2 linked regions of the Casimicrobium huifangae genome follow. The protein of the gene in region 2 binds, or shares a complex with, the protein of the main gene of each other region. Links are inferred from orthologs where the notes say so. Each region holds a gene or a part of one and is shown on either strand. Other genes may lie near its edges.

Region 1 (15,620 bases), 980 kb from region 2 along the record:
CGGCGGTCGTCGAGATGATGGTCAGAGCCAACAACGAGGGCAGGCCGGACTTGCCGTTGTCTTCGCGGATGGTGCGGGCTTCCGGTGGCAACGCTGGCACCCAGGCCGGCTTGATGAAGGCAACGCCGATCACGTACAGCGCGTACATGCCGGTCAGAATGAAGCCGGGAATGAACGCACCCTTGTACATGTCGCCTACGCTGCGACCGAGTTGGTCCGCCAGAATGATCAGCACCAACGACGGCGGGATGATCTGCGCCAGCGTGCCGGAGGCGGCAATGACACCACTCGCCAGGCGCCGGTCGTAGCCGTAACGCAACATGATCGGCAGCGAGATCAGCCCCATTGAGATCACCGAAGCCGCCACCACGCCGGTGGTCGCAGCAAGCAGCGCGCCGACGAAGATCACGGCGAAGGCGAGACCGCCACGTACCGGGCCGAACAACTGACCAATGGTGTCGAGCAAATCCTCGGCCATGCCACTTCGTTCGAGGATCAGCCCCATCAATGTGAAGAACGGAATCGCCAGCAGCGTCTCGTTCTTCATGATGCCGAAAATCCGCAACGGCAGTGCTTGCAGCAGCGACTCGGGCAGGATGCCCAGTTCGATGCCGATGAAGCCAAAGAACAACCCGCAGGCACCGAGGCTGAATGCCACCGGGAAGCCGAACAGCAGGAAGACGATCAGGCCCGCGAACATGATCGGGGCCATATTGTTGATGATTGCTTGCAGCATGATGATGGGTTCCCTTACGCCTTGCTGCCTTGCGCGTTGGCCTCGGCCAGACGACGGATTTCTTCAGCCAGCTCTTCTTCAGCCGACTTCTCACCCTTCTTGGCGGTCGGGTCGTCGATCAAGCCTTTCAGAAAGGCGAAACGCTTGATCAGCTCGGAAAATGCCTGCAGCAGCAGCAGCGAAAAACCCAGTGGCAGCATGGCGTACACCGGCCACAGGATCAGCCCGCCGGCGTTCGCTGAAGTCTCACCGGAGCGCAACGCCTGCAGAAACCAGGGCATCGAGAACCAAAGCACCGCGAAGCAGACCGGCAGCAGGAAGAGCACGAAGCCGATGATGTCGATCCAGATTTGCCCGCGTTTGGAAAAGCGGCCCGAGACTACGTCGATGCGTACATGCTCGTTGTTCAGCAGTGTGTAACCCGCTGCCAGCAGGAAGGATGTCGCAAACAAATACCACTGCACTTCGAGAAAAGCGTTGGAGCCGATGTCGAATGCCTTGCGTACGATGGCATTGACACAACTGATGACTGTTGAAGCAAAGATCATCCACATCATCAACCAGCCGATCCCGGTGTTGAGCTTGTCGACGGCTTTGCTTAGTGCAAGCAGGCCCTGCATTTGTTAACTCCCCGTTTGTTGCATTGCAAGAAATTCTTGCCGGATTCAAACGCTTTGCATACGGCGTTTACCCGCGTGATGCCATGCACAATGATTTGATCGACAACAAAAAAAGCGCGGTCAGCGGTTGCACCGCGCAAGTTTGCGTTGTTTGGTCAGTACGTGGTCAGGTACCAGCGATCTGCATCGACTCGATCAGCAGCGAGCCCACCAGTTTCGAGCCGCGACGGTCAATGTCGTCGCCGATGGCAACGATACGCTGATACAGATCGAGCAGGTTGCCGGCGATGGTGATCTCTGACACCGGATAGGCGATCTCGCCGCCCTCGACCCAGAAGCCGGCGGCCCCGCGCGAATAGTCGCCAGTCACTGGATTGACGCCCTGCCCCATCAGCTCGGTGACGACAAGACCGCGCCCCATTTGTCTGGCCAGCACAGCGGTATCGCCCCGCATCGTCGGCGTCACCAGCAGATTGTGATTGCCGCCGGCATTGCCGGTGGACTGCATGCCGAGCTTGCGCGCCGAATAAGCAGAGAGAAAGTAGCCCCGCACGACGCCCTTTTCGATGATGCTGCGCCGCTGGCAGGTGACGCCCTCCTGATCAAACGGCGAGCTGGCGTAGGCCTGCGCAATGAACGGATCGTCCACGATATCGACCAGCGGTGCAAACACCGGCTTGCCCATGCTGTCGAGCAGGAACGAGGTCTTGCGATACAGCGAGCCGCCAAACAGCGCGCTGATCGCGTGACCAATAAAGCCGCCGGCGATTTGTGGTGTCAGCAGCACTGGTGCGCTTTGCGTGGCCAGCTTGCGCGGGTTGAGGCGCGCCACAGCCCGCTCGCCCGCCTTGCGCCCGACCGCCTCAGCAGCCTCAAGCGCATTTGGCACGCGATGCGAGGTGTACCAGTCGTCGCGCTCCATGTTGTCGCCATCGGTGGCGACCATTGCGCAGCCGATGTAGTGCGCGCTGCCCTTGTAGCCGCTGCAAAAGCCGTGCGAGTTGGCATAGACGAATTCCGATTCGCTGGCGCTGACCGACGCACCTTCGCTGTTGTCAATGCGCTCATCGACAGCGAAGCCGGCATCCTCACAGCGCTTGGCAATCGCAATGGCCGAATTGGCATCGATCGCCCACGGGTGATAGAGGTCAAGATCAGGAATATCTTTCGCCATCAGTGCGGCATCGGCCAGGCCGGCAAACGGATCGGGGCTGGTGTATTTGGCGATGGTCAGCGCCTTGTCGACGGCGGCGTTGACTGCATCCGGCGAAAAGTCACCGCTGCTCGCGTTGCCTTTGCGGCCGTCAACGTAAACGGTCACGCTGAGCCCTTTGTCGACGTTGTGCTCCAGCGTTTCCAGTTCGCCCAGCCGCACCGTCACGTTGAGCCCATTCCCCTGCGTCACCTCGGCTTCGGCCTGATCGGCACCATCGCGGCGGGCACGGTCCAGCGCAGCGAGCGCGACATCACGGAGAGCATCGGACGAGAGGGCAAAAGACATGGCAGCAGCAGGCAAAAGACGGTCGACAAGGGAAGCGCTGAATAAGTCCCCGCGAAGCTGCGCGCGGCGGATCGGGATGGATGGCGAGGCGCAAAACGCAGTCGTAGCGGGGCTACGACGAGGCTTTGCAACGAAACCAGCCGCCCGAGTCCGTCGATGCGCGGCTCGCGAGGGACTTGTTTAGCGCTTCTCAAGCATAGCCGAGTGGCCTTGCGGCAAAATCGTGGCATGGCCCGCCCCCCGAAGAATCCACGTCCGGTCGTCGACGAACCGTCGAAGACGCAGCTCAAGAAGAACATGCACGCGCTGCAGGAGCTGGGCGAAACCCTCACCACGCTAAGCCGTGATCACCTCGATCAGCTCGATTTGCCCGAAGCCCTGCGCGACGCGCTCGACGAGCTGGAACGCGTGGGCAAGCACGAAGCGCGGCGCCGGCACATGCAGTTCATCGGCAAGCTGATGCGCGACGTGGACCCGGAGCCGATCCGCGCCCAGATTGATCGCTGGGAAACCGGCACCCGGGCCAACAAGACCGCGTTCAAGGCCAGCGAGCGCTGGCGCGAGCGGCTGATCGCCGAACCCGATGCGCTGAGCGAGTTCCTCACGGCGCAGCCCGAGGTTGACCGCGAGGAGCTGGCAACCCTGATCGGCAAGGCTCGCACGCAGGCGGCGCGTGGCGAGGCGCCAGCGGCATCACGGCAGGTGTTTCGCGTGGTCTATCGCGCGATGACAAAAATCTGAACAGTAAAACGGCGGGCTGGCAACGTGTTTGACGCAGTAAAAATTGGGGTTGTCTCCATTTCCGATCGCGCCTCCACTGGCGTCTACGAGGACAAGGGCATTCCGGCGTTACAGGAGTGGCTGGGCGCCGCACTCAGGAATCCGGTCAATTGGGCAACGCGGCTGATCGCTGACGAGCAGCCGCTGATCGAATCAACGCTGGTGGAGCTTTGCGACGTCGAGCACTGCGATCTGGTGCTCACTACCGGCGGCACCGGACCGGCGCGACGCGACGTCACGCCGGAAGCCACGCTGGCGATTGCGCACAAGGTGATGCCGGGCTTCGGCGAGCAGATGCGGCAGATCAGCCTGCACTTTGTGCCGACCGCGATCCTGTCACGGCAGGTGGCGGTGATCCGCAGTAACGCGCTGGTGATCAACCTGCCGGGCCAACCCAAGAGCATCAGGGAGACGCTGGAAGGGCTGCGCGATGCCGACGGCAAGGCCAGCGTGCATGGCATCTTCGCTGCGGTGCCCTATTGCATCGACCTGATCGGCGGCCCCTACATCGAAACCAACGACACCGTCTGCAAGGCGTTCCGTCCGAAAAACGCGATCCGGCCGGCGCCAGCAGCGTCGAATTGAACGCCGCGCACCGGTATCAGCTTTTCCGCGAAACCCCCATTTCAACTGGGCTGTCAGCCACAATTACCCAAAACTCGACTTTTATCGATTTCGGTTATTTAGCCCACATCCAATGGGGGTCTGATCAAAAAGTTGCTAGCGCCAGTGACCGGGTACCCAGTAGTGCCCGCGGTAGTCACGATGCCAGTAGCCGGTGTTCCATGTGCGGTAGCCGGCTGGCGGCAAGGTCCAGTGCCCACGGTTCCACAGGTAGCGGCCACCCACCCAGCTGTAGTAGCCGCCAATCCACACATAGCCAGCACCGGGCGTCGCCGGGATCGGCTCCACATAGGCGGCCGGCGGCGGCGTATCGACATAGACGATCGGGCCAGGCACCCGCGCTGCAACGACGCAGCCGGTGAGTACGGCGGCGGCGGCAACGCTGAGCAGTATCGAGCCGAGCGGGCGAATGGACAGGGGTGAAATTGAACGAATGCGCATGAGGGCCTCCTGTGCGGGGCATTTCCCGCGTTGACTCCCTGCCAACGAACGGCGTCAACGCGAGGTTGACGCCAGATACCACTGTTACTTTTGCTTACGCAGATTGGTCGAAATTGCGAACGGCTGCCATTCGCGCAGACCGCTGACGCGACACGTCGCCACCACCAGCGTTGCCAGCAGCAGCGCGGCCATCGCGTTGTGCGCAGTGGCCAGCACGATCGGCTGGTCGAGCAACACCGTGGCGATCCCGATGCCGATCTGAGCCAGCAGCACCAGCTTGATCAGGATTGCCTGCTGCCTGAGCGCGGCGTGCGCGCGCATCAGCGCCAGCGCTGCTGCGATCACGACGACGGTGGTGATCAGCGCTCCCCAGCGATGCGCCCAGTGAATGGCACGCAATGCCTCTATCGACAGAAAGCTGCCATCTGGATTGCGCCCCAGCGCGCGCGCGAATGCAAATCCCTCGGCCCAATCCACCTGCGGCGTCAGGCTGCCGTTGCAGCCAGGGAAATCGGCACAGGCAAGCACTGCGTAGTTGGTGCTGACCCAGCCGCCCAGAAATATCTGCACCGTCAGCACGGCGAGCGCCAGCCAAGCCAGCACGCGAGTACGGCCGGATACAGCCACCGTCATCGCCCGGGTGTCGCCCTCGCGCTGTCGTTGCCGCGTCCAGAACCAGAGCAGCATCGCCAGCAGCAGCATGCCGCCCATCAGGTGCGCCGTCACCACGATGGGCATCAGTTTCAGCGTGACTGTCCACTTACCGAACATACCCTGCGCGATTACCACGACCAGCAACAGCGCCGGCCAGTACCAGTTCACCGGTGTCGCAGCATCAGTCAGTGTTGCGCCGGAACGGCGGCGCTGCGCGAGCAGCGCCCGCACGAACATCACCAGGATCAGCGCACCGATGAACGACGCCAGGTAGCGATGGAGCATCTCGATCCACGCCTTGCCGTGGCTCACCGGCCCGTGCGTACCGCCCTGCTCGGCAATCGCCTGATTGATCTGCGCACTGGCCTGTGCTGGCAGCAACTGGCCATAGCAGCCGGGCCAGTCCGGGCAGCCAAGGCCGCTGTCGGTCAGACGGACAAAGCCGCCGAATACGATCAGGTCGAAGGTGAGGAACGCGACCAGTGCGACCAGTCGCCCCCAGCGCAAGCGGAAGCCAAACCAGAGCGCCAGCAGCAGCAGCGCCACCCACATGATCGCGTTGACCGTGGACAGCGAGAATTGCCAGATGATTGGCTCGGACGAAGGCATGGGCAGTTCGGTGTGTGCAGCCTGCAGGCGAGGCAAACCGCAATTTTAGGCGCGGCCAACACAGCACGGGCACGCGCGCGTTCCGCCCCTCACCCGCGGCGGTCAGCGCCACCCTGGTAGTAAACCCGCTTCGCCGCGTACATGGCATCGTCCGCCGCCCGCAGGGCGCGATCAAGCTCGCCGGCGCGCTCACAGACGGCGGTGCCAATCGAGAATGACAGCGCCGGTCCCTGGTAGAACTGGTTGTTCAGCTCGACCACGAGTTTCAGGCTCTCCATCAGGGTCGCCATTTCGATGGCGGTGTGACGCGGCAGCAGGCAGGCAAATTCATCACCCCCAACCCGGGCTACCTGCGCGGTATCGCCCAGGGCTTTCTTCAGCGCTTCGCCCGCACGACGCAGCAGGGCATCGCCAGCGGCGTGACCAAACTCGTCGTTGGCACGCTTGAGGCCGTTCAAATCGACGGCCAGCACACCCACCGGGAACGGTCCACGGCGGTTGAGCCGGGCGATTTCATCGTCGTAGAAAGCGCGGTTGCGCAGCTTGGTCAGCGCATCGTGCTTGCCGAGGAATTCAAGGTAGGACTCTGCCTTCTTGCGTGCCGTAATGTCGGTCAGTGCAACCTGCACCAGATCCCAGTCTGCCTCATGGCCCGGCAGCACCGCCCATTGCATGTGCAGATTGATGGCATCGCCGCGCAGCGAGTAGTTAAGCGTTTCGCGCGACTGGAACAGATTGCCATGCCAGCAGTCGAGCAGTTGCTCGGCGAACGAACGCCCCATTTCATCGCGAAAGATCTCCGGCAGCCGCGCCAGCAGCTCGTCCTTGCTGCTCGCGCCAAACAGGTTGAGGGTCTGGCGGTTGACATCCACGACGCGAATACGCTCCATGCAGGACTGCACAAACTCGGGATGCACGTCGACAAAGGTGCGGAAGTCGGTAATGCCCTGCTCGCGCACATCATCGAGCAGCGATTTCACCTCGCTGAAGTCTTCCACCCACAGCGATACCGGCGACAGGTCAAACAGCCCCCGGGCATAGGCCTCGTTGCTGGCGGCCGCCTGCCGCGCCCGCTTCTCGGCAGTGAAGTCCTCGATCGCCATCAGCATGCGATCCCACGGGCGGGCCGCATCAGCCAGCCGGTTGACGTTGAGCCGGATGTCGAGGCGGCTGCCATCGAGTGCGTAGTTGATGGTCTCGGTGCGATAGGACAGAGCCCCGTTCCACAGCTGGCTGATTTCAGCGATCGCCGCGTTCTGGTCGCTGTTGTCGAAAATGCGGTCGCCGGCCGCCAGCAGCGCATCGAGATCCTTTGCGCCGTAGAGATCAAGGGTGCGCTGATTGACCTTGAGCACCCGAATTCGCGAAAAATACTTGCCGATCGCTGCCGGATCGTCGGTCAGGAAGCGGCGAATGTCGGTCACGCCGTCGCTGCGCCACGATTGCAGCAGCTCGTAGACCCCGCTGAAGTCCTCCAGCCAGAGTGACACGGGCGCCAGATCAAAGAGCGGATCGGGAGCAGCGGGATCAGTGGATGAAGCAGACGACAACATCGCGCCATTGTCGTCGTGGTCATGGCGAAAGACAACCGGGAAAGTACGGCCCCATAGAATCAGGGCATGCGTCTCTTCCGTCTGGCAAAAATTGTTGCCGTCTTTCATCGCTACGGGCTCGACGAGTTCGTGCTGCACGATGCTCCCAATCCCCTGCTGCGCGGCCTCGGCAAACTGCTCGGTGCGCGCAGCCACAGCATGCCGCGCGGCGAGCGGCTGCGCCGTGCGCTGGAGTCACTGGGCCCGATCTTCGTCAAATTCGGGCAGGTGCTGTCCACCCGGCCCGATCTGATCCCACCCGACATCGCCAGCGAACTCTCGCGGCTGCAGGACCGCGTGCCACCGTTTCCGGCCGAGGACGTGCGCCGCGTGCTCGAGGCCGCCTACGGCCGCCCGGTCGAGCAGGTGTTCGCCAGCTTCGACTGGCAACCCGTGGCCAGCGCCAGCGTGGCGCAGGTGCATTTCGGCTCGATCCAGCTCAAGGAGGGTGATACCTTCGAATCACGCGAGGTCGCCATCAAGGTGTTGCGGCCCAACATCAAGCCCGTGATCGAGAGCGACATGGCGCTGTTGCGTGTGCTCGCCGGCTGGGTTGAAAAGTTCAGTGCCGATGGCCGGCGCCTGAAGCCACGCGAAGTGGTCGCCGAGTTTGACAAATATCTGCACGACGAACTCGATCTGGTGCGCGAAGCCGCCAACTGCTCACAACTGCGCCGCAATTTCGCCGGCTCGCCGCTGCTCTACATGCCCGAGGTGCACTGGGACTGGTGCGAGCAGAACGTGATGGTGATGGAGCGCCTGCACGCGACGCCGGTGAGCCAGGTGGATACCCTGCGCGAGGCAGGTGTTGACATCAAAAAGCTCGCGCGCGATGGCGTGGAAATCTTCTTCACGCAAGTGTTCCGCGATGGTTTCTTCCATGCCGACATGCATCCGGGCAATATCGCCGTGCGCACCGATGCGGCGCATCTGGGCCAGTATGTCGGTATGGACTTCGGCATCGTCGGCACGCTGACCGATGTTGACCGCCGCTATCTCGCGGAGAACTTCCTTGCGTTCTTCCGTCGCGACTACCGCCGGGTGGCGACGGCGCACATCGAATCAGGCTGGGTACCGCCGGGCACCCGCGTGGACGAGCTGGAAAACGCCGTTCGCAGCGTCTGCGAACCGATCTTCGACCGGCCGCTGGCCGACATCTCGTTCGGCAAAGTGTTGATGCGGCTGTTTCAGGTGTCACGCCGCTTCAACGTCGAGATTCAGCCGCAGCTGGTGCTGCTGCAAAAGACGCTGCTGAACGTGGAAGGGCTTGGTCGCCAGCTTGATCCCTACCTCGATCTCTGGGCCACAGCGCAGCCATTCCTCGAAAAATGGATGCGCGATCAGGTCGGCCCCGAGGCGATTGTGAAGCGCCTGACCGAACAGGCACCTTATTTGTCGTCGGCGCTGCCGCAGTTGCCAAGACTGATTCATCAGGCGCTGGAGCGGCGCGCCGAGCCGCCGGCACCGGTCATCATCCACACGCGGTCACTGTGGACCAACGTCTGGCTCGCCATCATCGCTTTCTGCCTGCTGGCCATTCTGGGCACGCTGTGGATATCGCTGCTGCTGGAATGAATCACGGCGCGGCAGACGAATGACGCCGCTGTCGCTCGATCAGCCTTGGGGACGCGGCTATCGCGTCTCCCATGAGCACGCATACGCTGGCGACGCGCCGCTTCCGACTTCAAACTTCCTGCCACGCGGCCTGGGTCGCAGCTATGGCGATCTTTGCGTCAATGACGGCGGCACCTTGCTGCACAACTTCCGGCGTGACCGGCTGCTAGCGTTCAACAACGTAAGCGGTGTGCTGAGTTGTGAGAGCGGCGCGACACTGGCCGATATCGCCCAAGTGATGTTGCCGCGCGGCTGGTTTCTGCCCGTCGTGCCCGGTACGCGCTACGTAACGGTGGGCGGCGCAATTGCCAACGATGTGCATGGCAAGAATCATCACGTTGCGGGCAGCTTTGGCGGCTTTGTCGAATCGTTGACACTCGCTCGTAGCGATTGCGCCACTGCCGTTCGTATTTCGCCCGACCACCCGCGATTCGCAACAACTGTCGCCGGTTTGGGCCTAAGCGGGCTGATGCTCGACACTGATATTCGACTCAAACGAATCCCCGGCCCCGGCATCGAGCAGGAGATTCGTCTCTTCGGCGGCAGACGCAGCGGCGCCGGTATTGACGGCTATCTCGAACTCGACGCCGACAGCAAGCCGTGGGAATACACCGTTGGCTGGATCGACACGCTGGACCGTGATCTGCGCGGCGTGTTCTTTCGTGGCCGACATTGCGACGGTCCCGACGAATGGCTCGCGCCGCAACCGGCGCGACTCACGGTGCCAATCGATGCGCCGCAATGGGTGCTCGGCCGCTGGAGTGCCAGGGCCTTCAACGCGCTGTACTACCGGCTGCACGCGACCAAGACCGCGCAGCGATCGGTGATCCCGATCTGGCCGTTCTTCTTCCCGCTCGACGCCGTGAACGGGTGGAACCGCGCCTATGGCCGCCGCGGCTTCATCCAGTATCAGTTCGTGGTGCCCACGCTGGCAGCACGCGAGACAGTGCCGCGAATCCTCGCGCATCTGCGCGAGGCGGGCGTGGCCAGTTACCTCGCCGTGATCAAAACGTTCGGCGATGTACCCTCGCCCGGCATCATGAGCTTCCCGATGGCGGGCACCACGGTTGCGCTCGATATCCCGGCGCCCGATGAACGTGACCGCCGTGCGCTGGATCGGGCTGATGCGATGGTCGCCGATGTCGGCGGTCGCGTCTACCCGGCCAAGGACGCGCGCATGTCAGCGGCGATGTTCCAGCGCTTCTTCCCGCGCTGGCGCGAGCTGGAGGCCGCGCGCGACCCGGCGATCTCGTCGTCGTTCTGGCGCCGCGTCACTGCAGATGTTCATCAGAAAGGACCGCAGACATGAGCGGCAACATTGCGTCGACAGCAAAGTCAACGACGGCGGCAACAGCGCGCGAAGTTGTAGTAGTCGGTGCCACCTCCGCCGTTGCCCAGTCGGCAATCCGGCTGTGGGCAGCACGCGGCGCAACGCTGGCACTGGTCGGGCGCAATCAAGATGCGCTGGATCGCGTGGCGGCAGATGCGCGCATGCGTGGCGCAGCGTCGGCCAGCACCCATGCCGGCGATCTTGCTGACCTTGTCTTCATCGAGAGCCTCTGCGCGACCACAACGCCGGCCGTTGCGCTGGTCGCGCACGGCAGTCTCACCGATTCAGCGCATGCCGAAACCAGCGCCGAATATCTTGACTACGAGCTCACACTCAATTTCGTCAGCGCCGCGCAGTGGGCGCAGCGGCTGGCACTTGCATGCGAGCGCGCGGGCGGCGGCACGGTGGTGGCGATTTCCTCCGTCGCGGGTGATCGCGGGCGCGGCAGCAACCACGCCTACGGCGCCGCCAAGGCGGGGCTCACCGCGTTCTGCTCGGGCCTGCGTGCGCGTATGGCCACGCGCGGCGTGCACGTCGTCACCGTCAAGCCGGGTTTCATCGATTCGCCGATGACCGCGCACATCACAAAGAAAGGCGCCCTGTGGGCCACGCCCGAAGCCATCGCCGAAGGCGTCCTGAAAGCGATCGACAGGCAGCGCGACGTGGTCTATCTGCCGGGATTCTGGGCATTGATCATGCTGATCATCAAGCATGTACCCGAGCGGATTTTCAAACGACTGAAGTTCTGACCACGATGCCCGGAACTTGCCGCGCTACGCCTGCCCTTCCGGTGACCCAACGAAGTGGTGCACGTGACCGCGATGGTTTTCAATCCACTGCGGCGCCAGCGAGCCGATCAGCATCCCGGTCAGTGACGCAAGGACGCCCGCGAGCTGCTGCGGGAACGCCTCCCCCCAACCCGGCAACAGCATGACGGCGAGCCAGACCAGCACGCCGAGAATGATCGATGCGATCGCGCCTTGCGTGGTGGCACGCTTCCAGTAGAGGCCAAAGACCAGCGGGACAAAGGCGCCGACCAGCGTCACTTGATACGCACCGGACACCATGTCGTAAATCTTGGTGCCGCGCGATGCCATCGCGTAGCCAAGTACCATGACCGAAAACACCAGCACGGCGATGCGCATGGCTTTCAGTGTCTGCTGGTCACTCATGTGTTTGTTCCAGTGCTTGTAGACGTTTTCGATGAACGTCACACTTGGCGCAAGCAGAGTCGCCGACGCACAGGACTTGATGGCGGAAAGCAGCGCGCCGAAGAAGATGACCTGCGCCACGAACGGCATGTGTTCGAGCACCAGCGTGGGCAGGATCTTTTGCGTGTCGCCTTTCAGCAACTCGGCGGTCTGCTCGGGCATGATGATCAGCGCAGCCACCACCAGGAACATCGGCACGAAGGCGAACAGCAGGTAGCAGATGCCGCCGATCACGGGGCCGCGCGTGGCAGCCTTGATGTCCTTGGCGGACATCACGCGCTGGAACACGTCCTGCTGCGGAATCGAACCGAGCATCATGGTGATTGCTGCGGCGAAGAAAAAGATCATGTCCTTCGCGTTCGGCTCCGGGAAGAAGCGGAACATGTCCTTGCTCTGCGCGTAGTCGATCACCTTGTCGGCGCCGCCGGCCATGTGGCCGGCCATGACGGCAATGATGGACAGCCCCACGACCAGCACAATCATCTGGATGAAGTCGGTCAGCGCCACGCTCCACATGCCACCGAACAGCGTGTAGATCAGGATGGAGGCAACCCCGATCACCATGCCCCATTCGAAGCTGATGGCGCCATGCGAGAGGATGTTGAACACCAGACCGAGGGCCGTGACCTGCGCCGCGACCCAGCCGAGATAGCTCAGCATGATGATGATCGAACAGAGGATTTCCACCGATTTGCCGAAGCGCTGACGGTAGTAATCGCTGATGGTGAGCAGCGTCTGCTTGTAGAGCTTCGCGGCGAAGAACAGGCCGACGAAAATCAGGCAGAACGAGGCGCCGAATGGGTCCTCAACCACGGTACCCAGATTACCCTGCACGAACTTGGCGCCGATGCCCAGCACCGTCTCGCTGCCGAACCAGGTCGCGAACGTCGTGGTAACGATCATGATCAGCGGCAGATGGCGACCGGCAATGGCGTAGTCCGCCGTGTTCTTCACCCGCTTCGCCGCCCACAGGCCAATACCGATCGTCACCAGCAGATAGAGAAAAACGAACGCAAGCAGCATGCCTTACCCCTGAATCGCCTCAATTACCGCAGAGGCCGGATGACGTTCAGCGCGCCCGGCCCGGCGCCATGCGGCACACCGCCGCCAGCGCTCGAATTTTGAACAGGCGCAAGTGTACGGGTTTGCGCGCCGCTACAATTCGCATCCGGACATGCAGATTGCATGCCCACCAACGCTAGGGGTGCTCGGCGGCGCAAGCCACCGGGCTGAGATGACACCCTGGAACTTGATCAAGGTAATACTTGCGCAGGGAAGCGTCGCAGATATCAGTCCGCACCGTTTCTGGTCGGGCCATTCGTGCACTTGACCCTGCCGTCGATTCAGGACTTTCGATGGCAACTACTTTCACTCCCTCCCCCATCACTGCCGTCGCGGCGGCTGTCGCCACTGCGCTCGCCACCACGAACGCAGTCGGCCAGACGACCACATCGTCACCGCAGCGCGTGGACACCGTCACCATCACGGCCAAATCGGCACCGGTGCTCGACATCGACAACGCCGATGTCGGTGGCTTCAGCGCGCCGCTTGCCAAGACGCCGCAAAGCGTTACCGTGATCGGCGCCGATCTGCTGGCGGGCACCGCGACGCAATCACTGTCCAACCTGCTCAAGCTGGATGCCTCACTCGCCGACGCTTACAACACTACGGGCTACATCGAAAGCCTGTCGGTACGCGGCTTTCTGCTTGATCAGGCCGGCAACTTCTGTCGCAATGGCCTCGCCATTTCGAACTACGCGCCCATTGCACTGGAAAACAAGGAACGCATCGAAGTGCTCAAAGGGGTCGCCGGTTTGCAGTCGGGCGTGTCGGCGCCAGGCGGCCTGGTGAACTATGTCACCAAGGCTCCGCTCAGGGACGCATTCACCACCGCGACGCTTGCCACCGACGAACGCGGCGGTGCCAGGGTGCATGTGGATAGCAACGTGATGCTCGGCAGCATCGGTGCGCGCCTGAACGTGGCAGCTGAACGCCTGCGCAACCAGTTTGATCGCGCCGGTGGCGACCGCCAGTTTGCCAGCCTCGCGCTGGCGACCCAACTGTCAGCGCAAACATCGCTGAGTGCGGACTTTGAATATCACCGCAAGAGCCAGCCGTCGGTCCCCGGCCTCGGCCTGCTGGATCGCGACGGTGATGGCGGCGGCGACACCCTGCCCGCGCCCGTCAATCCGCGACTCAATCTGAACAACCAGTCATGGTCCCTGCCGTTCCAGGCGAAGGTCACTACGGCAGAACTTGCTCTCAAGCACCGCTTCAATGCCGACTGGAGCGCCCGTGTCGCAGCGAATGTGCAGCAATCGCGCATCAATGATCGCCTGGCCTTCCCGGATGGCTGCTCCAACGCACCAACCTACGTGTATCCCGGCCTCTGCGCCAACGGCGATGTCGATGTGTATGACTTCCGTAGCGAAGGCGAAAAGCGCAAGGTGGCAAGCTGGGACGCATCGGTTGCCGGGCGCTTCAATGCCCTGGGCGTACGCCATGACGCGCGTTTCGGCCTGTCTGGCCGCAGCGTGCGCAATGATCTGCCGCCGACGCAGGCCTACAACTACGTCGGCAGCACCAACATCTTCGCCCCGGTCGCACTGCCGGCGGACCCTTCGCTTACCGAACTCAACACCAACAGTCGCGAGCGCGCGGTAGAGGGCTACGCGTCGCTGCAGAGCGATCTGGGCGCGCAATTGCAGTCGTTTGCGGGCGTGCGTGTGTCCCGCCTGCATCGCGCCAGCGAGCGAAGCGATGGGTCGCGCGCGGTTGCCTACGATCAGACGGTCGCCACACCCTGGGCCGGCCTCGCCTGGTCGCCTTCCAGCGCCACCATGCTCTATGCGTCGTGGGGCCAGGGCGCCGAGCTGGAGGCGGTGCCGAACCGGCCGTCGCGCTTTGTGAACTACGGCGAAGCGCTGCCGGCGCTCAAGAGCAAGCAGGTCGAGATCGGTGGCAAGTGGCAGTTGAATCCGCGCATGCTGCTAACCGCCGCTGCGTTCAGTATCGACAAGCCTTACGCTGACGACGTCGCGACAACGAGCGGGATTCCGCGCCGCGTTGCTGGCGGCAAGGAAGCGCGCCACCGTGGCGTCGAACTTGCCGCGACTGGCCGCCTCGACGAAGCGCTTTCGCTGCAGGCGAGCCTGATGCTGCTCGACGCGAAGTACACCCGCGCGGTTGATCCGGCACTCGTCGATCAGCGCGTGACCAACGTGCCGCGCAGCAAGGCATCGCTGTTTGCCGATTACAAGGTCGCCGCCGTCCCCGGCCTGGCGCTCAACGCACTCGCCACGTACGAATCCGGCAAGACTGCCACGGCGGACGGCAGCGTGGCGCTGCCCAGCGCGTGGCAACTGGATGCAGGCGTGCGCTATCAGGTCAAACTGGCCGGAAAGTCCACGCTGTGGCGGCTCAACGTGGAAAACCTGACCAATCGCGTTTACTGGCGGGAAGCGCCGACCACCTACTGGGGCGGCGTCTATCTCTTCCCATCGACGCCTCGTACCGTGCGGGCGAGTGTGACGGTGGACTTCTAGCCCATCGTTGACATTGCAGCGCCATGCTCGACACCGCCTTCACCCTGCTCGGCACCGCCGTCACCTGGCTGGAGGTGATCGCCTTCGTGCTGGCGCTGGCCAACATCGCCTGCAACGTGTTCGAGATCCACTGGGGCTGGCCGCTGACCATCATCGCCAGCGTCCTTTACGCATGGCTGTTCTACGCCAGCAAGCTGTATGGCGAGGCCGGTGTCAATGTCTTCTTTGCCGTGGCCGCGCTGTGGGGCTGGTGGCAGTGGCTGCGCGGTCATCGCGCCGGGTCGAGCGCGCCGCTCCGGATCGCGCGACTGGACTCGCAGGGCGTCGCAATCACGGTGGCCGGTTGGGCCGTCGCCTGGCTCG
Region 2 (15,524 bases):
CGCCCCATACGGCAGCCGCTCGTCGGGTGCGACGATGCCGCCCGAGTTGTTCTCTTTCCAGCTGAAAAGTCCCATCGTATTTCCTCTCGTGATGACGTATTGGAAGTTGTTGTCCGGCCCGTTGTGCAGGCCAGCGTCGTTTGTAGCGACAGAACGGCGGGGGCGCAATAGGCGTGCCAAATTTCCCTGTCGCCGGGCGCCCCGCGTGGGCGTTGCGACAAAGGTCCTTGGCGAAGTCAATACACGCAACCGGGTTAATCAGCCATGCGAAAATGTTCTTCCGGCCACCCTGGATGTTGCAACGATGACCGCTGAATCCTCGACCAAACACGCCGACGCGCGCGCCGCCGCCGAGCGCGACTTGGCGTCCATGCCAGCCTCCGAGCGGGTGCGAACCCGCATCAAGGCCGCCGGACAGCGTTTTCACGCCAACGACAACATCAGTGAATTCATTCGCGACGGCGAAGCTGCCGAGTTGCAGGCCGAGGTGGAAACAAAGATGCGCGAGGTGTTGAGGAGCCTCGTCATCGATACCGAGAGCGACCACAACACACAGGACACCGCCAAGCGCGTCGCGAAGATGTTCCTGAATGAAGTGTTTCGTGGCCGTTACACCGCGCAGCCCTCGGTCACCGAATTCCCCAACGTAGAGCACCTGAACGAGCTGATGATCGTCGGCCCGATCACCATCCGCTCGGCCTGCTCGCATCACCTGTGCCCGATCATGGGACGCGTGTGGATCGGCGTGATGCCCAACCAGCATTCCAACCTGATCGGCCTGTCAAAGTACGCGCGCCTCGCGGATTGGGTGATGAGCCGCCCGCAGATTCAGGAGGAAGCGGTGAGCCAGCTCGCCAACCTGCTGCAGGAAAAGATTCAGCCGGATGGCCTCGCCGTGGTGATGGAGGCCGATCACTTCTGCATGCAGTGGCGCGGCGTCAAGGATGTTGACTCGAAGATGATCAACAGCGTGATGCGCGGCTCGTTCCTGAAAGACGCCAACCTGCGTCGCGAATTTCTCGCTTTGATTGATAGCCGAAAGTCCTGATCATGCTCGTCCGTCTCGTCTATGCCAGCCGCGCCAAAGCGACGCTGACGCCCGCCCAGTTCGAAGATATCCTCGCCGTCTCCCGCCGCAACAACCCGGCCAATGGCATTACCGGGGTGCTCTGCACCAACACATTCATCTTTCTGCAAATGCTGGAGGGCGGTCGCAAGGAAGTCAGCGAAACCTACAACCGGATCGCCAGAGACCCGCGTCATCATGACGTTCAGTTGTTGCACTTCGAGGAAATCATGGCGCGCAAGTTTGCCGACTGGTCCATGGGCAAGGTGAGCTTTGACCGCCTCAATATGGCGGTGCTGCTGAAGCACTCGGCGAAGGCGGTGCTTGATCCCTATGCGGTGTCGGGCGCCGTATCGGTGGCCCTGATCGAAGAGTTGATGCAGACGGCGGCGGTGTCCTGAGCCGCCGCAGCACGGATCGCGTCGCGACTACGACGCTTTCTTGCCTTCGCCCTTCATTGCTTCCAGTCGGGCGACGTCAACCTTGCCAAGCAGGGCCTTGACGTCGTTCATTTCCACGCCTTCGGCATTCACCTCAACCATGAAACGGTTGCCGACGACCATCTGCACCTCGCCGCGCTTGCTGTCCTTGCTCCACTTTTCGTGAATCTTGCGGCCACCGACGGTGGAAGTTTTCTCGTAGCCGTCGCCGGACTCCTTGTCCACCTCGACGTTGAGCCAGACGTTGGCCAGCGCGAACGGGCCGGCGAGTGAGCCCGGATCGGTAATCTCGAAGCGCACGCGCTTGTTGCCGTCGGCGGTGCGGAACGACTGCTTCGCCTCAGACACTGAAATGCCGAAAGCATTGTTCTTCTCGCCCGAGCCTTCGCCCTTTTCAAAGCCTGGCAGCTCCTGCGGCAGCGCCTCCTTGAGCTTGCGGAAGTCCACCGGCTCATACGAACCGCCGCCGGCGGCGCCCGCCAGCCCACCCAACGCCTTCATCGCCTCGCCGACAGCCGCGCCCACATCGCCCTTGGCGGCGGCAGCCTCGGCGCGTTTGCCTGCTGCCTCCATCTCCTTGGCGGCCTGATCGAGCTTTTTCAGCGCCTCCTCACGCGCCACCTGCTCGGGGCTGGGGCCGCAGGCGGTGACAGACAGTGCAACGAGGACGACAGCGAGCAATGGGCGGGACATGGATCAACTCCGGATTAATGCAATGAGCTGGACAAGTAGACGAATTTGCGGCCGCAATCATGCCATCAACGCGCGACCGCCGTCGTGTATCGCCACACAACGCCGACGCCGGTAGCGTTTTACTCCCTGCATATGTCCTCGAGTTGCTGCCACAGCGTGGGCTCTTCCGCCTGTTCCGATGCGGGGGCCGACGGGCGAAGCGCGTCTGGTGTGAATGTCGCCAGCATTTGATCCGCCATCTGCCGCGCCCACTGCCGGCCCGCTTCGTCGACGGCGGGAAGAACGCGCTCCACTGCGGCATGTGCCTGGCCATATGCCGCGGTCGATCCGGGACGCTCGGCCTCGCGGCGAAGCATCACCCCCTCGCGTACGTAGGCATACATGAGCGCACGAGTCGGATCTGCCGGCAGCGCACGCAGGCCCAGCGCCTGAAGTACGTTCGGACCGTGGTGGCCGTACTCCCATGTCAGCGACGTGATCGCGTTGAGATCGCCGCGTTGCGCAAGCGCCTCGGTCAGCGAACCCGAATAGCGAAGGTAGGCGATGACCGCATCGACAGAGGTATTGGGTTCACCAAAGTCAACCGGCGGCCATTGCGAAAATAGCAGCATCGCCGGCTCATAGCCCAGCAACGCCGATTGCAGCAGATACCGCCACGCGGCGTCCGGCGGCATCGCCGGCGCCCCCGCACACTCGCGGGCAAGGGCGGATGCACTGGTGCGAGAGTGCTCCAGTGCGCGCAACATTTCGGGCGATGGAATACTGCCGCGCTCGTGATGCAAGGCCACGCCGGCAGACAGCTGGGTAATGCTGTCGCGAACGACGCCAGGCAGGAAGTTGCATTTGGTTGCCTGAGCACTCAGGATGCAGGCTGCTCGGGCGTTGCCCGCATCCGCCAGCGTCTGCAGCCGCGCCAATGCAGCACCGTCCATTGCACCGCGGATGTGAGGCAATGCAGCGCGGTCATCAGCACTTCGCTCGCGATAAGCGTCGACGCTCGACATATGCATAGCAGCAACGCCCGCTGCCTCACTGGCGCCACCAAGGCGGGCGGGCGCGCCAGCGCGGCGTGCATCGTCACCCGAAACGGCCACCTTCCGGGTAGCAGCCAATGTTGCGGCCTTTGTTGCAACCTGATCAATGCGCTGGGTCGCGAGCTGCCAGCGCAATACAAGCAGTGCGACAACGAGAATCAGCAACCCAGCCAGTACCACTGCGACACGCTTCGTGCGGCGAAAGCGCGGGGTTTGGTTGGCGTCGCTCATTTCCCGGTACTGTACCGTTCGCGACGAAATTGGCGGTGGGGCGGCTACGCCGTGCCGCCCACCGTCAGGCCTTCAATACGCAGCGTCGGCTGCCCGATCCCGACCGGCACGCTCTGGCCTTCCTTGCCACAGACGCCGATGCCTTCGTCGAGCGCCATGTCGTTGCCGATCATGGTAACGCGGGTGAGGGCATCGGGGCCGTTGCCGATCAGCGTGGCGCCCTTGATCGGGTACATCAGCTTGCCGTTTTCGATCTTCCAGGCTTCGTCCATGGTGAAGACGAACTTGCCGCTGGTGATGTCCACCTGCCCGCCGCCGAAGTTGACGGCGTAGATGCCGTTTTCGACGCTGGCGATGATTTCCTGCGGATCATGCTGGCCGCCCAGCATGTAGGTGTTGGTCATGCGCGGCATTGGCAGGTGCGCGTAGCTCTCGCGGCGGCCATTGCCGGTGGGCGCGACGCCCATCAGGCGGGCATTCATGGTGTCCTGCATGTACCCCTTGAGGATGCCGTCCTCGATCAGCACCGTGGCGTGCGTCGGCGTGCCTTCGTCGTCCACGGTGAGCGAGCCGCGACGGTCCTTGAGGGTGCCGTCGTCCAGTACCGTCACGCCGGGCGCGGCGACACGTTCGCCGATGCGACCAGTGAACGCCGAGGAGCCCTTGCGGTTGAAGTCGCCTTCGAGACCGTGACCAATCGCTTCGTGCAGCAGCACGCCGGGCCAGCCGGGCCCGCAGACGACCGGCATCACACCCGCTGGGGCGGGACGGGCATCAAGGTTCAGGATCGCCATGTCCACCGCTTCGTGAGCGCGCTTGGTGATGAATTCGCTATCGAAGTGCTCGAAGCCGTAACGACCGCCTCCACCAGAACGGCCCTGCTCACGCTTTCCATTGCTTTCGACTATGGCGGACACGTTGAGGCGGCACAACGGCCGCACATCGGCAGCGATCACACCATCCGTACGCATCACCAGCATCACCACATGCTCGCAGGCCAGGTTCACCATCACCTGCGTTACGCGCGGGTCACGGGCGCGGGCGATGCGCTCGGCTTCGCGCAGCAGGGCGATCTTGGCGTCGTCGCTGATTGAGGCCAGCGGATCGGCAGCCGTGTAGAGCGCCGGATGCACCGTCTTGCCATTCACTGCGACCGAAGCGCTCTGCCCGGCGCGGCCGATCGCCGCAACCGTATTGGCGGCTTCGGTGATGGACGCCAGACCGATGTCGCCAGAGTAGGCGAACGCCGTCTGCTCGCCGGTGATCGCGCGCACGCCCACCCCGGATTCAATCGAAAAACTGCCGCTTTTGACGATGCCCTCTTCCAGCGACCAGGACTCGGACTTGTGATGCTCAAAGTAAAGATCGGCGAACTCCACGCCGCGTTTGCTCAAGCCGCCAAGCGTGGCGGAGAGCTGGTCGAGCGAGAGGTTGGCGGGGGCGAGCAGCAGCGATTGCGCGGTAGCGAGAGAGGCAGACATCAAACAGTCGTCGGAGGAAAAACGCGGTGAGGGTAGCACAGGCGTTGCCGGCCCATTCGCTGTCGGCAGCCGACCACTACAACGATTAACTTTCGTCAAGAATGCACAGTGGCTGTGGGCTTTAGCGCACTTTTGATGGCGGGTCGACTTTCACCGCTTTAGCGCCTCAAGCCCTTATGCAATGGTCATTCCCGCATAAAGCTGACAGGGTGCAATTGGTGCATTTCGCTATGCCGGGGCGTGTCTATCGAATACGGTGCGAACAACAAACAGGCGCAGCAGCCGCTTCTGAGGGGAAATCAATGCAGCACAGCAGCGCCACCGCGGGCGGGCGTCCATTTGGCCAGTCGTTTTTTCGCGGCCCACAGTATCACCCCAGCCTGCGCCGCCAGATGCGCTCCGCCAGCCTCGCCGGACTCACATTGGCGACGTCTCTGATGCTGCTCAGCCACCCGGCGCAGGCCGTGCTGGCTCCCGATCAAGCGGGCATGCTGTCCAAAGCATCCCTTTCGGCGGTGCCTTTCGTAGCCAACGCCGGCCAGTGGGACGCGCGCGCCGCGTTTGCCGCTCCGACCTTTGCCGGTACGCTGTTTGTGACCACCGACGGTCAGCTCGTCTACAGCTTGCCCCCGGCCCGCAAAACTGCCACCGGCGGCTGGGCTCTCAGCGAATCCTTCGTCTCGGCCACTGGCAAACGGATCATCACGGCGCCGGTCGGCGATCAACCCGGCGCTACCCGCACCAGCGACTTCACCCACACGCATGCGAAGGCGTCCGCGCACAGCACCTCTGGCTATCAGCGCGTCAACCTCGGCGACATCTACCCCGGCGTCAACGTGCAACTGCGCGCGACGCGCAACAACGCGGGTGCGAACGTCGAAAAAATCTTCACCGTCGCGGCGCAGCACGACCCGAAGCAAATCCGCATCAAACTCGATGGCGCACAAAAGCTCGAAATCAACGACAAAGGCGAACTCATCGCCCACACCGGCAACGGCCCGGTCGCCTTCACCGCGCCAATTGCGTTTCAGGAAACAGCGTCGGGCGAGCGCACACCGGTGCCCGTCGCCTACGCGCTTGATGCTTCGCAGCAGCGCTACGGCTTCACGCTGGGTGAATATGACGCCAGCCGCCCACTCGTGATCGATCCGCTCCTCGCTTCGACCTATCTCGGCGGCACCGGCTACGATCAAGTCAATGCCATCGCGGTGCATCCGCATTCGGGCCAGGTGTATGTCGCCGGGATTACCAATTCGCCAGGCTTCCCGCAGACGGCGAGCGGCGCGCAGACGAGCGCTACAGGCACGTCCTGCGTCGTCAGTCGCTACAGCGCTGACCTGCAACAGTTGTTGCAGTCCACCTATCTCGGCAACGGTGACGTTCGCTGTAACGCCATCGCGTTTCATCCGGGCAGTGGTGCGGTGTATGTAGCGGGACAAGTCGCGGGCACGTCGACGTTCCCGGCAGGCAGCACGACCAACGCGCTTCAGCCCACTCACGCGGGCGCTGGCGACGCGAATGCTCAAGACGGCTTTGTCGCGCAGCTGAGTGCAGATTTGCGCACGTTGACGAAAGCAACGTTTTTTGGCGGTGCCGGGCTGGGCGAGGAAATTAACGCCATCGCTGTGCATCCTCACACGGGTTTCGTTCATGTCGTCGGTTCAACCAGTTCCGCTGTGCTGCCGGGCACGCTAGTGGGATCGCAAACTTCGTTTGGCGGCCTTTTTGACGCCTTCGCTGCACGCCTGCCTGCCGATCTGTCTGGGCCGGCCACAACGACTACGCGCTACACCTTTATCGGGGGCACCAACACCGAAATCGGCAATGCATTGGCGATCGATCCGCGCTCGGGGGATATCTTTGTCGCGGGATTGACCGGCGGCGGACTGCCCGCCGCCATGCTCGCGGGCGCCGCGCAGGCAGTGATCGGCGGCTCTCAGGACGCTTTCGTCGCGCGACTCAAACAGGACCTTTCGGCCCTGATGCGTGCGACCTATCTGGGCGGTTCCGGCGGCGACAGCGCGCATAGCGTTGCCGTGCACCCCGTCAGCGGAGAGGTTATCGTCGCCGGAAGCACGTTCTCGAGCGATCTGCCGCAACGCGCGGGCGGTGCACAGTCGACCTTTGGCGGTGGTTTAAACGATGGTTTTGTCAGCCGCTTGAGCCCCGATCTCACGGCCATTCTGCAATCCACGTATCTCGGTGACACGGGAAACGACTGTTCTTCCTCGTGCCGGGTCGGCATTCATCCACAGACTGGAGAAATCTTCGTGCTGGGCGATACCGACGGTGGCCTGCCTGCCGCGCTGGTCGCCGACGGCTATCAGAGCACCTACGGCGGCGGGAGCTACGACGCCTTCATCGTGCGTCTGAACGCCGCGCTGACCGCGCGCCGCGCAGGCACCTATCTGGGCGGGACGGGGTATGACTCCCCGATCGCGTTCGCCGTGGCGCCCGATGGCGGCAGCGTGTATCTGGCGGGATTTAATAATTTCGGAGGTTTCCCGACCGTTAACGCGCAGCAAGGGACCTTTGGCGGCGGCGGTGACGGTTTCGTGAGCCGCCTTTCCACCGATCTGACAGCCGTGAACCGTATTCCGAATCCGTTCAATTTCATTCATCAAAGCAACGTGCCACCGAACAGTGTGCGCACGTCCAACGAAGTTCGACTGACGATCACGCCCACGCCGCCGAACAATCAGCAAACGGCCTACGTGACCGGCGCGGTCGGCAGCGAGTTTTGCATCGCTACACAGCCCGGCGTATGCGTGACGCCCAACGTGGGCTGCGCATCACCGTGTTTTTCCACCGGCTGGTTCTCCGGATCGTGGGATTTTCTGTCGGGCGACTACATCGCCGTACGCCACACCAGTGCCAACCCCGGCGGCACCGCCGAAACGACACTCATCATCAGCGGCACCGCCTACCCATTCCGCAGCTCCACGGGCAACGCCAACATCGCCTGCAATCTCGATATGAGTGGCGACAACACGCTCTCGGCCCCACTGGAAGGGCTGATCCTCGTGCGCGCGATGCTGGGCTTTGGCGCAGACGCCATCATCGCGGGCACCGGCATACCGGCGTGGAACCCGGTGCGTAAACGGCTCAACCAATTCTGCGGGACGAACTTCCCTTACTCGCCGTCGGCGTTTCAGTAGCTTCGCTGCGTTGTGGTTTGACCGAGCGTGCGCTGCGCCACCCGGTCAGCGCGCACGGCGATAGCGGCGGCGCCATCGATCACCGGTGGGCGCCGCCTGGGTCAGGCCAGATGCTTCTTGAAGTGCTCGATGGTGCGATCCCACGACAATTTGGCGGCGGCCTCGTTGTAGCGCGGCGTCGAGTTGTTGTGGAAGCCGTGCTGTGTGTCGGGATAGATGTGCGCCTCGTAACGGGTGCCGGCTGCCTTTAGCGCCGCTTCGTACGCCGGCCACATGCCGTTGATGCCGTCGTCCTTGGCGGCAAAGTGGATCAGCATGGCGGCCTTGATCTTGCCTACGTCGGCCGTCGCCGCTGCGGCGCCGTAGTACGGCGCTGATGCCTGCAGGTCGCTGCCCATCGCGGTGGCGAGGAAGTTGCTGGTGCCGCCGCCCCAGCAGAAGCCGGTGACGCCGAGCTTGCCGGTGGAGAGCTTGTGCGCCTTGAGCCATTTGGCGCCGTTGAGCATGTCGGTGCGCAGCTTGGCCTGATCGAGCTTGGCCTGCAGCGTGCGGCCATCGTCGTCATTGCCGGGATAGCCGCCGAGCGGTGCCAGCCCATCCGGCGCCAGCGCCAGGTAGCCGGCGGCGGCGGCGCGGCGCGCGACGTCCTCGATGTAGGGGTTCAGGCCACGATTTTCGTGGATGATGAGCACCGCGGGGAACGGGCCGTTGCCGGTGGGCTGCACGAGGTAGCCGCGCATGTCCTTGCCGTCGCCGTTGCCGCCGGGTGACGGGTAGGTCACGTAGCTTGCCTTGATACGCGGATCGGTGAACGAGATGGTCTGCGCCTTGGCGTATTGCGGCAGCAGCGAGGTCGCCATCGCCAGCGCGGGGATGCCCAGCGCAGCGAGCGCCGAGGCGCGTTTGAGGTATTCGCGACGGTCAATCTTGCCGTGGCAATACTCGTCGTAGAGATCGTAGACGCGCTGGTCAATCTCGATCTGGGTCACCGGCTGGGACTGTTGCTGCTGGCTCATGGCGCTACTCCGCTTGATTGAAGCGTTCACTGTAGCGCGTCAACCGCTACTGCGGTAGCGGGGAAACAATCGCCGTGGCTAACGACTTTTATCGCTAACCCGCATTGGCTATGGGCTCAGGCGGCGGAATGAGGCCTAGTCGAGTAACGTGCGATTCACCGTCCGAGCCCCTGTCCGATAAGGCTTTCATCGAAAAGCTGATGAGTGGCACTCAAGCTGGCGACACGGTTAGGGCTCAACCAGCAGTGTGGGCTAGCCGCGTAGGGTGGGCAACTCGTTGCCCACGTGCCTGCCAAGGGGAGCCCTACCGCTTGCCCAGATAAGTAGCGATCACCCGCTCGTCATGCAGCAGGTCTTCCGCCTTGCCTTCGAGGCTCAGGTCGCCGGTTTCGAGCACGTAGCCATAGTCGGCCGTCTGCAGCGCGGCGCGGGCGTTTTGCTCGACCAGCAGCACCGAGAGCCCGGTCTCGCGCAGCCGCGAGATGGTGGCGAGGATGTCGCGGGTGATCAGCGGCGCCAGCCCGAGACTTGGCTCGTCGAGCAGCAGCAGCTTCGGCTTGCCCATCAGCGCGCGGCCAACCGCGAGCATCTGCCGCTCGCCGCCGGACATGGTGCCCGCCAGTTGCGGCAGGCGCTCCTTGAGCCGCGGGAACAGCGCAAACACCTCTTCCATGGTGTTCGCCAGCGCGGCTCGCGATTCACCCGCCCGGCGCCGTGAAAAGCCGCCCAGCTCAAGGTTTTCCTGCACGGTCATGTCGGCGAACAGCTCGCGCTTTTCCGGCACCAGCGAGATGCCGCGGCGCACCAGCGCCTCGGTGTCACGGCCGTCGATGCGCTCGCCGGCGAATCGCACTTCGCCCTTCGCCGGCAACAGGCCCATGATGGCGCCCAGCAGTGTGGTCTTGCCGGCGCCGTTGGGGCCGATGACCGTCGCAATCTGGCCCTTCGGCACCTTGAGCGACACACCGCGCACGGCCTCCACCTGGCCATAGGCAACGTGGATGTCGGCAACTTCGAGTAGTGCTTCGCTCATCATCAGGCTCCGAGATAGGCTTCACGCACGGCAGGGTCGGCCTGCACGGCCTCCGGCAGGCCCTGCGCCAATTTCTGCCCGAAATTGAGTACCACCAGACGGTCGACCAGACCCATGACGAAGTCCATGTCATGCTCCACCAGCAACACGGTCATGCCCTCGCCTTTCAGCGTCTTGATCAGCGCGGCGAGCTGCTGCTTTTCGGCATAGCGCAGGCCCGCGGCCGGCTCGTCGAGCAGCAGCAGGATCGGGTCTGCCGCCAGTGCGCGGGCAATCTCCACCACGCGCTGTTTGCCCAGCGGCAGGCTGCCGGCGGCGTCGTGTGCGTGCTCGGCGAGGCCTACGCGCTGCAACTGGCGCACGGCTTCGGCGAAGGCGGCCTCTTCTTCCGCCTTGTTCAGGCGCAGTGCGGAGGGGATGACCCCCTTGCTGCCGCGCAGGTAGGCGCCCAGCGCCACGTTCTCGACCACCGTCATGGTCTGCACCAGCTTCACATGCTGGAAGGTGCGGCCCAAGCCCAGCTTCGCGATTGAGCTTGCGGTTTCGCCAATCAACTCGTGGCCCATGAATTTGATTGACCCGGAGGTAGCCTCGAGCGCGCCGGAAATCAGGTTGAAGCAGGTGCTCTTGCCGGCGCCGTTCGGGCCGATCAGCCCGACCACTTCACAGGCTTTGACGTCGAACGACACATCGTTGACGGCAACCAGCCCGCCGAAGGTCTTGCGTGCGGTGTCCACTTCTAGCACCGGGGTGCCGGCAGCCGGCATATTGCGATGCTGCAGGTGGTCCGCTGCCGCCGGCAAGGGCCGCTTCGGCGAAGGCACAAAGCGCTGCAGATACGGCAGCAGGCCTTCGCGGGCGTATTGCAGCAACAGCACCAGCAACACGCCGAACACGATGATCTCGAACTGACCCGCCTCACCCAGCAGCTTCGGCAGCAAGTCCTGCAGCCAGGTCTTGAGCAGCGTGACCAGCGTGGCACCAAGCACCGCGCCCCACACACTGACGGCACCGCCAACCACGGCCATGAACAGGTACTCGATGCCCTGATTGATGCCAAACGGCGTCGGGTTCACAAAGCGCTGCAGGTGGGCATACAGCCAGCCAGACAAACAGGCCAGCACGGCGGCGATGACAAACACGGCCGTCTTCATCCGCCCCGGGTGCACACCGAACGCCTCCACCATCGTGCTGCCCTGCTTCAGCGCACGAATCGCGCGGCCGGGCCGCGAATCCAGCAGATTGGCGGCGCACCAGAGCGCCCCCAGCACCACCAGCCATATGAAATAGTAGAAGTGGTCTTCCTTCTCCAGCGTGTAGCCGAAGATCGATACCGGGGGCACGCCGGTGAGACCGGTGAAGCCACCAAAGCTCTCAATGGTGCCCATCAGAAAGTAGAGCGAAATGCCCCACGCGATGGTGGCCAGGGGCAAGTAGTGCCCGCCCATCGACAGCGTGATAATGCCCAGCACGTAGCCAATCACCAGCGTGATGGCGATGGCAATGAACAGCGTGATCCATGGCGACATGCCGTATTGGGTCGTGAGCACCGCCGTGGTGTAGGCGCCGAGCCCGACGAAGGCGGCCTGCCCGAAGCTGATTTGCCCGGCGACGCCAGTGAGCAGCACCAGTCCGAGTGCTACCAGGCTGTACAGCCCGATGTAGTTGAGCAGCGTGACGTAGAAGGCCGGCGCCAGCAACGGCGCCGCAGCGATGACGGCCACGGCAGCGGCAACCAGAACACGAGGTTTCATCTCACTCCTCCTCGTGGTGATGGGTGGTCAGCGAGCGCCACAACAGGATCGGCAGGATCAGCGTGAAGACGATCACCTCCTTGTAGGCGCTGGCCCAGAACGATGAAAATGACTCGATGAGGCCGACAAAGATCGCGCCAGCAGCGGCGATTGGGTAACTCGCCAATCCGCCCACGATGGCGCCGACGAAGCCTTTCAGGCCGACCAGAAAGCCAGAGTCGTAGTAAACCGTGGTGATCGGGCCAATCAGCAGGCCGGACATGGCGCCGATTGCCGCCGCCAGCGTGATGCTCAGGCTGCCGGCGAAGTTGGGGCTGACGCCGACCAGGCGGGCGCCAGTGCGGTTCGCGGCCGTGGCGCGAAGCGCCTTGCCGAACAGCGTGTATTTGAAGAACAGCCCCATCGCCACCACCAGCACGGCGGTAAAAGCGTAGACCAGCAGGCTCTGGCCGGAGATGTTGATGCCACCGATGCTGAATGTCTCGTTGGTGAACGCTGAGGTGCGGGCGCCTTCTGCGCCAAAGAACAGCAGGCCGAGCCCGGTCAGCACGAAGTGAACCGCGACCGAAACGATCAGGAGCGTCAGCACCGGCGCCGTCGCCACCGGCTGGAACGCCAGCCGATACACGGCTGGCCCCATCGCGGTGACTGCCAGCACCGTTGCCAGCACCTGCAGCAGAAAACCCGCCTGCATGGCATGCACGCCCCACACCAGCGCTGCAGCGACCATGCTGGGCAGCGCCGAGCCAGCCATCGCGCGCAGCATGCGCCGCACATCGCTGCGGTAGGTCAACACCTCCGCCACGGCGGCCGTCACGCCCAGCGCCAGCAGCAGCCAGACGGTGCCGGGCAGCTTGTTCTGCTCGAACGCCGCCAGTGTCAGCACCGTGAAGGCGACGAACTCACCCTGCGGCACAAAGATCACCCGCGTCACCGCGAATACCAGCACCAGTGCGAGCGCCAGCAGGCAGTAAATGGCGCCATTGGTCAGGCCATCCTGGGCAAGCAGCGCAGCAATTGAAAAGTCCATCGGTCAGCTTTCGGCAGTCGGCAACGGGGACGGATATTCTGACAAGGCCCGCGACGGTCGGCGAACCTCAAAAAAAGGGCGAACCGGTATCCCGGATCGCCCCATCCTCAGTGACGCTAGACCGACGTTACTTCGTCGCCAGCGCCCACTTGCCGTCCTTGATCATGAACATCGTGCGGCCACGGTTATCGAGGCCGTTGTGTTCGGTCGCGGACATGTTGAACACGCCGTGCACGCCGACCACTTCCTTGGTGTTCTCCAGCGCATTGCGCAGTGCGGCGCGGAACTCCTTGGTGCCAGGCTTGGCGCCAGACTTGAGCGCGACCGGAACCGCCTTGTCGAGCACGAGGTACGAGTCCCAGGCGTGGCCGCCGAAGGTCGTGCGCGGACCGAACTTGGCTTCGTACTGCGTGATGTAGTCCTTGGCGACTTTCTTGATCGGGTTGCTGTCCGGCAGTTGCTCATAAGCGAGCATCGGGCCGGCAGGCAGGAAGGCGCCGTTGCCGTCCTTGCCGACGACGCGCAGGAAGTCCGAGTTGCCGACGCCGTGCGTCTGATACAGACGGCCCTTGTAGCCGCGCGCGACCAGCTCTTTATGCGGCGTGGCAGCCGGCGTGCCGGAGCCGACGATCAGAATGGCATCAGGCTTGGCCGAGATCAGTTTGAGCGTCTGGCCAGTGGTGCTGGCATCAGTACGGTTAAAGCGCTCGATCGGATCAAGCTTGATACCGGCCGTTTCTGCCGAACGCTTCATTTCAACCAGCCAGCCCTCGCCGTAGGCGTCGTTGTAGCCAATGAAGCCCATCGTCTTGATGCCGGCCGCTTTGGCGTGAACCGCGATAGCGTCGGCCATCAGCGAGTCATGCTGCGAAACCTTGAACACCCACCTGGTCTTCGGATTGGCGATGTCGACGATGCGCGCCGAGCCGCCAAGCGAAATGTTCGGGGTTTCACCCTCAGCAACGACGTCGATCATCGCCATGGCGTTCGGCGTGGTGGTCGAACCAACGATCACGTCCACCTTGTCTTCGGTGATCAGCTTCTTGGTGTTGGTCACCGCTTTGGTAGTGTCCGATGCATCGTCGAGCACGACGTAGGTGACGTCGAGTCCGCCGATCTTCTTCGGCATCAGGTCAACCGTGTTTTTCTCAGGGATGCCCAGCGAGGCCGCCGGACCGGTCAGCGACAGCGTCAGGCCGACCTTGAGTTGTGCGTGTGCTGCCGATGCAGCGAGCGCGGCCGCTACCGCAGCGCAAAGTACCTTGACCATTCGAACCTCCTTATGAATCTCCGGGTCAATCCAGCGATTTAGTTATCAAGTATAAGCAATTTTGAGGATTTGCAACCATCGAAAACTGCAGAAAAATGCATATGACGCACTGTTACCCTCAACCCACGTCTCACGCATTTTGAACGCGTGTTTACGGGTAGCCAAGGGCGTAAACCCGTCTGCAGCAAGGCAGCCACAGACCCAAGCCCCAAGTTTAGCGGCCTGCAAAAGAAAAACCGACCAAGTGGTCGGTTTTTCTTTTTGGACGACAGTCAGACTGTCGCACGGGTGCGGCATCGCCGCGCCCGAAGCCCCTATTTCTTGAGGCTGTCGCGGATCTCGCGCAGCAGCAGCACGTCTTCGGGTGTCGGCGCCGGCGCGGCCGGGGCAGCTGGTTCTTCCTTCTTCATCTTGTTCATGGCCTTGACCATCAGGAAGATGATCCAGGCCAGGATAATGAAGTTGATCAGCACGGTAATGAAGTTGCCGTACGCAAAGGTGGCGATGCCAGCTTTCTTGAGATCAGCCAGCGCGGTCAGCTTGTTCGGGTTGTCGCCGAGCACGATCAGCATGCTGGAGAAATCGAGGCCGCCGAAGATTTTGCCGACGATCGGCATGATCAGATCACCTACAGCCGAATCGACGATCTTGCCAAAGGCGCCGCCAATGATGACGCCCACGGCCAGATCCATCACATTGCCTTTCAGGGCAAAGGTTTTGAACTCTTCCATCATCGACATGCCAGTTTCTCCTCAGTGTGATTGGCTCGTTGCCCGCTAGATAGCGGAATCCCCGGTTTCTCCCGTGCGGATGCGGACCACCTGCTCCACTGCCGACACGAAAATCTTGCCATCGCCGATCTTGCCGGTGCGCGCAGCCTTGATGATGGCCTCGACCACCCGCTCCACGTCCTGGTCACCCACGATCAGCTCAACCTTGGTCTTGGGCAGAAAGTCCACCACGTATTCCGCACCGCGGTACAGCTCGGTGTGGCCGCGTTGACGCCCGAAGCCCTTGACCTCAGTAACCGTCAGGCCGGTAATGCCTGCCTCGGCCAGGCCCTCACGCACCTCGTCGAGCTTGAACGGTTTGATGATTGCTTCAATCTTTTTCATGCACGCTCCTCTATCGTGACCCGCCAGTTGCGACACGAAATCGCCGCAACACACTGCCCGCAGTATGCCAGACGGGTGCCGGGCGACAGAAGCGCCGAAGAGTATGCGTCAAGCAGTCGTTGTCGGGCGCATAGCCTTTGAAGAAAAGACAAATCCTAACGACAGCTAAGGCGATCAGGCCTTGATGGCGTCCGGCAGCACCG

Evidence for each region.
Region 1: the proteins of tldD (region 2) and pmbA are in contact, whole or in part, in a solved structure (PDB 5NJ9), measured with the Escherichia coli proteins. The link is inferred for Casimicrobium huifangae from one-to-one orthologs.

What each region holds. Positions count from the first base shown.
Region 1 is NZ_CP041352.1:3,030,282-3,045,901, forward strand. What follows is about bases 691-3,667. They hold pmbA (metalloprotease PmbA), read right to left. Parts: upstream 2,858-3,667; coding sequence 1,523-2,857; downstream 691-1,522. Other genes in these bases: FKL89_RS13655 (TRAP transporter large permease), read right to left, coding at 691-736; FKL89_RS13660 (TRAP transporter small permease subunit), read right to left, coding at 751-1,356; yjgA (ribosome biogenesis factor YjgA), read left to right, coding at 3,086-3,598; mog (molybdopterin adenylyltransferase), read left to right, coding at 3,623-3,667. Also shown: more of FKL89_RS13655, read right to left, coding at 1-690; more of mog, read left to right, coding at 3,668-4,222; FKL89_RS13680 (YXWGXW repeat-containing protein), read right to left, coding at 4,358-4,702; FKL89_RS13685 (COX15/CtaA family protein), read right to left, coding at 4,787-6,001; FKL89_RS13690 (sensor domain-containing diguanylate cyclase), read right to left, coding at 6,055-7,518; ubiquinone biosynthesis regulatory protein kinase UbiB, read left to right, coding at 7,585-9,132; FKL89_RS13700 (FAD-binding oxidoreductase), read left to right, coding at 9,152-10,480; FKL89_RS13705 (SDR family oxidoreductase), read left to right, coding at 10,477-11,250; FKL89_RS13710 (high affinity choline transporter 1), read right to left, coding at 11,275-12,735; FKL89_RS13715 (TonB-dependent siderophore receptor), read left to right, coding at 13,068-15,257; nicotinamide riboside transporter PnuC, read left to right, coding at 15,281-15,620.
Region 2 is NZ_CP041352.1:2,038,292-2,053,815, reverse strand. Bases 2,728-5,608 are described here. They hold tldD (metalloprotease TldD), read right to left. Parts: upstream 4,946-5,608; coding sequence 3,509-4,945; downstream 2,728-3,508. Other genes in these bases: FKL89_RS09370 (DUF7948 domain-containing protein), read left to right, coding at 5,248-5,608; FKL89_RS09380 (hypothetical protein), read right to left, coding at 2,728-3,464. Outside these bases: FKL89_RS09400 (solute carrier family 23 protein), read right to left, coding at 1-75; folE (GTP cyclohydrolase I), read left to right, coding at 371-1,048; FKL89_RS09390 (BLUF domain-containing protein), read left to right, coding at 1,051-1,467; FKL89_RS09385 (hypothetical protein), read right to left, coding at 1,495-2,199; more of FKL89_RS09380, read right to left, coding at 2,319-2,727; more of FKL89_RS09370, read left to right, coding at 5,609-8,103; FKL89_RS09365 (dienelactone hydrolase family protein), read right to left, coding at 8,205-9,119; FKL89_RS09360 (ABC transporter ATP-binding protein), read right to left, coding at 9,424-10,152; FKL89_RS09355 (branched-chain amino acid ABC transporter ATP-binding protein/permease), read right to left, coding at 10,155-11,906; FKL89_RS09350 (branched-chain amino acid ABC transporter permease), read right to left, coding at 11,908-12,936; FKL89_RS09345 (ABC transporter substrate-binding protein), read right to left, coding at 13,064-14,206; large conductance mechanosensitive channel protein MscL, read right to left, coding at 14,521-14,946; FKL89_RS09335 (P-II family nitrogen regulator), read right to left, coding at 14,983-15,321; FKL89_RS09330 (RidA family protein), read right to left, coding at 15,496-15,524. UniProt on the Escherichia coli protein: Metalloprotease involved in CcdA degradation. Suppresses the inhibitory activity of the carbon storage regulator (CsrA).